DNA from 2 places in the Ferdinandcohnia salidurans genome. Region 2 is predicted to be linked to the other one. Evidence: predicted binding sites of a transcription regulator. Region 2 holds the regulator's gene; the other holds the start of a gene.
What was found. Region 2 encodes Rex, which represses fermentation and respiration genes when NADH is low (regulators of the CRP and FNR family bind a similar motif). Its sites were predicted from a motif close to TTGTGAAATATTTCACAA; they were not measured.
Positions count from the first base shown of each region.

Region 1: qoxA (cytochrome aa3 quinol oxidase subunit II) is a predicted target of Rex. The motif match lies at 1,474-1,491, and genes of this name have one in related genera.

Region 1 is NZ_JBHUEK010000029.1:142,632-145,800, forward strand. It holds gene ACFSFW_RS20130 (hypothetical protein) at 1-99, opposite strand, end outside; gene ACFSFW_RS20135 (VanW family protein) at 244-1,110, opposite strand; gene qoxA (cytochrome aa3 quinol oxidase subunit II) at 1,550-2,464, shown strand; gene qoxB (cytochrome aa3 quinol oxidase subunit I) at 2,682-3,169, shown strand, end outside.
Region 2 is NZ_JBHUEK010000027.1:6,788-9,956, reverse strand. It holds gene ACFSFW_RS19070 (CPBP family intramembrane glutamic endopeptidase) at 1-461, shown strand, start outside; gene ACFSFW_RS19065 (YdiK family protein) at 465-674, shown strand; gene tatC (twin-arginine translocase subunit TatC) at 711-1,460, opposite strand; gene ACFSFW_RS19055 (twin-arginine translocase TatA/TatE family subunit) at 1,477-1,668, opposite strand; gene ACFSFW_RS19050 (redox-sensing transcriptional repressor Rex) at 1,704-2,363, opposite strand; gene moaC (cyclic pyranopterin monophosphate synthase MoaC) at 2,392-2,874, opposite strand; gene ACFSFW_RS19040 (ABC-F family ATP-binding cassette domain-containing protein) at 3,009-3,169, shown strand, end outside.

The DNA of each region.
Region 1 (3,169 bases), on a different contig from region 2:
AGGTTTATATTGAAAATGGCCTTGAGTCGAGTTTGAAATATTCCCACTGTCTTGAGATGCAGCAGCAGCAATAACGGTTGCTCTTTTATCCCTTTCCATGAGCTCCCCCCTTACCTAAAATCGGATATTGTAGGTTCGCGATGCATCTATAAAATTATCTCGTATCTTATTTTAAGCCCATTTCCAATATATTCACCCAGACTTATAAAGGTGTCGAAATGATTTTGATAGAATGACCAACATTTATCCTTTTTTGGTTTTAGGTACAATCTTACGAGGGGAATAATTGATATCCTCTGATGAGTAGACGGTTACGATAAGTGTTCCTCCATATACCTTTGCACGAATTAAAATCGGCTGATTGTATGTATTTTTAAATAGAAAGTCAGGCCCATACCAACTCACTGTTGCATCACGTCCAGGTGGTACATAGCCGACACGTTTACTGTGAGAATAGCGTTTTACAATTTCAACACCTGCGCGATCAACGGCATTGAAGAGCGTGGAGGAAGTCTGACATATGCCACCCCCGATTCCTTCAATTAGTTCTCCACGAATGATTTCAGGTGCAGGCTGATATCCTCTAGCAGCAGTTCGTTTTCCAACAACTTTATTAAAAGAGAAGGTTTCATTTTGAAACAGCACATAGCTATCGATTGCTGCAGCCGAAAGAGCAATATTCGTGGAACGCTCTTTATTAGAAGAGTTAAAATGCGTGACATACTGCCCAATCTGTTTTACCCGAATCGTTGATAATAGCTCGCTATCAACACGTGGATAAATTCGCTGAATCGGTACTTCAAGGTATTCTCCTTTTCCGAAAAACTTTGAATAGAATAGCCTTGAAAATTTATCTTTATCTAACTTCACGCCCACATGTTCTTTGAGGATTTCATTTGACTTGCCAATTCTTGCGTCCTTTGGCTCCTCGTATACTTGTTCTTCTAAATAGGTAAGAAAATCCGTATATTTTTTTATATTCAAGGTGGGTATGCCAAGCAGGGGCATAGAGTATTCAGAACGATTAACAGTCGCGATTGGTTCACCTTTATAGGTTATGTATAGATTATCCTGAGGATGGAACTGCTGTACAGAAAGGAAAAGCATCATTGCCAACAATAATTTCAGTGTCCCCACCACCTTTTCGAAACTCTTTTTTATAGTATGGATGGTTACTTCAAATTCCATTAAAAATACGAGGATTTTTTTCGTTTTAAAATCTGTAACAAATTGTTCAAATTCAAGAAAATGCTGTGATTTGCGTCACATCAAGGTTTGGGGCATTTATGTTAAGATAATAACTTTTTACAAAAACTTCCTTCCCTTTTCTGTAACAACTTTTTGCTATCTCGCATGTTATTATCATTTACACAGTGATAAGCTTTAAAAAATAATTTCGCGAAATAAAATTTTAGCTTCAATTTTTTCTAGATATTACGAAAAAAACAAGTAGCTAAAAAATTTTTGACAACTTTGTGAAGTTGTACACAAATTCGTCACAGCCACATAGTTGTGAATAAAGAGCATCCATTCGGAAAGGAGTACACTTATGAAAATCAAATGGTTTTTCTTATCGATGGTTATTACTATTGCCACAGTGCTTGCAGGCTGTGAACCAGTAATGGTTCTCGATCCAAAAGGTCCACAAGCCGAGAGGCAAGCCCATGATATCTTACTTTCAATTGGAATCATGGCATTTGTAGTTATTGTTGTTTTCGTATTGTTAATTTATATGCTTGTAAAATATCGTGCTTCTAAAATGCCAGAGGATTACGAGCCACCACATATTGAAGGAAATCCTTGGGTTGAAGCGATTTGTATTGGTATTCCAATCTTAATTGTTGGTTATTTATCAGTTGTTTCGGTTCAAAGTAACTACATTGTCGAGTCAGCTCCCGAAGGCTATGAAGAGCAAGAACCATTGGTTATCTATGCTTCATCCTCCGATTGGAAATGGCATTTTAGCTACCCTGAAGAGGATATTGAAACAGTCAATTATCTATACATCCCAACCGATCGTCCACTTGAATTCAGACTTTATTCATACGGTCCAATCACAAGCTTTTGGATTCCACAGCTTGGTGGACAAAAGTATGCCATGGCTGACATGATTACAACCTTGCATCTTGCAGCCGATGAAACGGGTGAGCTAATGGGACGAAACGCAAACTTTAGTGGTAAAGGATTTGCAGAAAATTCGTTTAGTGTAAATGCCGTATCTCCAAAAGATTTTGAAGAATGGGTAGATGAGGTTAAAGAAACTGCGAAACCTCTCACTGAAGAAAAGTTTGATGAGATTTTAGAACCAGGGCATCTTGGACAAATGACGTTCACCGGAACGCACTTAGAATTCGCTCCACCTCCAGAGCATGACCATGGATCAGATGATGCTGAAGAAGGTCATGAGGTTCATGAAGATGAACATACAGAGCATGAAGGTCAAACAGAACATAACAATCATTAATCAACAAATATAACTTGAACGCCGAATTTATACTTCAGATAGGAGTTTAAAAAGGAGGATGAAGAGGACCAAGAATTTCAAGGCGGCGCAGCTTTGAGTACCGGAGCGTATGCAGTAAATACGTGAGGAACGGAAAAGCAAGCCAACACAGAAATTCGAAGTGTCATATTCACCGGACTTTTTAAACATCATCTTCTTTTGAAAGGAGTAACAACGGATGGAATTCTTCGAACGCTTTGCCATACCACATCCAAGTCCCGCCATCTATGCAGCGATGGTTGCAATTGGACTTACGGTAATTGGAATTATCGCCGGCTTAACCTATTTTAAAAAATGGGGTTATCTCTGGCGTGAATGGTTAACAACTGTTGACCACAAACGAATTGGTATTATGTATTTAATCTCCGCATTGATCATGCTGTTCCGCGGTGGGGTAGATGCGATTATGATGCGTGCACAGCTAGCTTCACCTGAAGCAAAGCTATTAGATGCGCAGCACTATAATGAAATTTTTACAACACATGGTGTTGTCATGATCATGTTCATGGCGATGCCGTTTATCATAGGATTCATGAACTATGTTGTACCACTGCAAATTGGTGCGCGCGACGTAGCATTTCCACGCTTAAATGCGATTAGCTTCTGGCTCTTCTTTATGGGGGCAATGCTATTTAATATCTCCTTTGTAATTGGGGGATCACCTGA
Region 2 (3,169 bases):
TGGCAATGACTGCTCAGGTTATTGCAGCAAATATTGAGATTCATTTACTTGGAATTGAGGCTGGTTCCGAGAACACCCAAGAAATTATGGCCTTGGTAAAATCCTTGCCACTGCTTATAATCGTCGTTTCCATTATTGGGCCAATCCTTGAGGAAATTATCTTTCGCCAAATTATTTTTGGATCGTTATATAAAAAATTCAACTTTTTCATTTCTGCCTTGATTAGTTCGTTAATCTTTGCAGTAGTGCATATGGACTTTACGCATCTTCTGATTTATACAGCGATGGGCTTTACCTTTGCCTTCCTTTATGTACGAACAAAGCGGATTATCGTTCCAATCTTTGCACATGTTGCAATGAATACTTTTGTTGTAGTGGTTCAAACGATTTTTGCAGATGATATAGAAAGGATCATGAAGCAAGCCGAGAAGCTGCAACAGACATTTATTGGAGGCTTTTAATTTATGCGAAGAACTTCACCTTTTGTAATGGGCATCATTTACGCGCTAATGGGGACTCTGTTTACCTATATTGCGATTAATAGTGCGGCAGAGACCGTTTGGAACTTCTCTACGATTCTTCTAGCAATTGTCGCAACCTTCGACTTTGGTGTGGCAATCCGAATGTTTGTCCTGCACAGTAAAATAAAAAAAATCGCAAAAACAAAAAAATAACCTCACATCGGAGGTTATTTTTTTATGGAATTATCTCTACTCCATTGAATTTGCCGCTTCCATTTCCGCTTTTAATGCCTTCCTGTAGGCACTTTTTGATACGAGAATACTGATTTCATATAATCCGAACAACGGGACTGTAACCATTAAATGCGAGATTATTTCAGGAGGGGTGATTAAACCTCCGATGACTAATAGAATAAAATACGCGAACTTTCTTATTTTAGAAAGAAACATCGGTGTTACAATTCCCAATCTTGTTAAAAACATCACAATAACTGGTAATTGAAACAAAAAGCCAAACGGTAAAGTCAATTGCAACAGGAATTGAAAATATTCGTTTATCCCGATCACCTGATTGATATCAAGGCGCTCCGCTAACCTTGTCATAAAGTTCACTACAAATGGGAACAAAATAAAGTAGGAGAATGAAACTCCTATTAAAAAAAGGATTACCGAAAGCGGAATATAACTCAAGGTTACCTTTCTTTCCTTCTCATATAAGCCAGGACTGATGAAGGCCCAAAGCTGATAAAGGAGAAAAGGAGACGAGATAACAAGGGCAATGATAAAAGCAAATTGCATATAGATTTTAATTGGATCTGTCATACGGAAAGCATTCATTGTCAGCTCTTTTGCTTCGTCAGCATTTTGCAAATAAAGGATAACTGGCTCTGCGAGAAAAAAGCTGCCTAATGCAACAATGAAGAAGAAAACGACTATGTAGATCAGTCGTTTTCGTAACTCTCCAATATGATCATAGACGGACATTTCTTTTTCGTTCATGTGACTCATCCTATCATTACTTCACATCTTGAGTTTCATTCTTCTTAACATCATCGTCATCATCATCTGCTAAACCTTTTGTTGCGTTTTTAAACTCACGCAATGTATTACCTGCTGCTTTACCTAGTTGAGGTAACTTCTTCGGTCCAAAGATTAATAACGCTGCAAATACAATCAGTAAAATACTACCGAATCCAAGACTTCCCACTGTAAGTCACCTCCCTACAATTGTAAGATCTATTTTTATTCTTCATTTGAATCATTTGAATCATTTGAATAATGCTTTAAGAAATATACTAGAGCTTGTAGTTCTACAGCCAAATCAATGTGATGGACCCGAATATGTTCAGGTACATTGATTCTTGCTGGAGTAAAATTAAGAATACCCTTGATCCCTTTATTGACCAAGCGGTCTGTAATCGACTGAGCTGCCCCAACCGGCACCGTTAAAATGGCTACCGTTACATCATCAGGCAATTCTTTTTCAAGGTCATCAAGATGGCATACCTGTACTCCACCAATACTACTACCTACCTTATTATAATCCACATCAAACGCAAGCTCAATTTTTGTATTATTATTTTTGGAAAAATTGTAGTGTAAAAATGCTGTACCTAAATTCCCTACACCGATTAGAGTAACCTTCGTTAACTCGTCTTGATCTAAGGTTTTACTAAAAAAGGATAATAAATAATTGACATTATAGCCATATCCTTTTTTTCCCAATGCTCCGAAATAAGAAAAATCTCTCCGAATTGTGGCGGAATCTACCTTAACCGCATCACTTAATTCTGCAGATGAAACTCTCTGCTTTCCTGAGGCATGCAAATTTTTCAAAAATCGATAGTAAAGTGGCAGCCTTTTGGCAGTTGCTTGTGGTATTTTTGATTGTTCAAGATTCACCTTAATTCCTCCACTAACTTGGAACTAACTATAGCTCCCTTTTAAAATCTCCGTTCTTTCCACCCGTTTTTTCAGCCAAATAAGTTGGTCCAATGACCATTCCTTTATCAACCGCTTTACACATATCATACACAGTTAGCGCACAAACAGATGCAGCGGTAAGTGCTTCCATTTCCACACCTGTACTGCCCTTTGTTTTAACTGTAACCGTGATATGTAAGACATATTCATCTTGGGTCGTCCAGCTAAAACGTATATCAACACCTTTTAATGCCAATGGATGACACATCGGAATTAACTCCGACGTCTTTTTGGCTGCCATAATTCCCGCAACCTGAGAAACAGCAAGGACATCACCCTTACTAACCTCATTATTTATTATTTGCTCATAAATGATTTTATTTACAGTAATACTTGATTTTGCAATTGCTGTACGGACAGTATCTGACTTTTCCGTAATGTCGACCATCTTGGCGCGACCTTGCTCATTAAAATGGGTAAATGATGACATAAAACAAACCCTCCCATAAACTATACACTATTTTATCACATCTGTCTTTGATACATCTGTGAACAATATCATTGCAGTTGCTCTAATTAAGTAATATAAGATACACTGTTGATAGAAACAAGAGGTGAAATAACATGATTTTACTACAAGTAAATCAGCTCAAAAAGTATTTTGCTGCTGATCTTATTTTATCGAATATAAAATTAGAAGTACAAACTCGTGACCGTATTGCCATCGTTGGACGAAACGGTGCTGGAAAATCAACACTTTTAAAAATTATTGCCGGCCATATGTC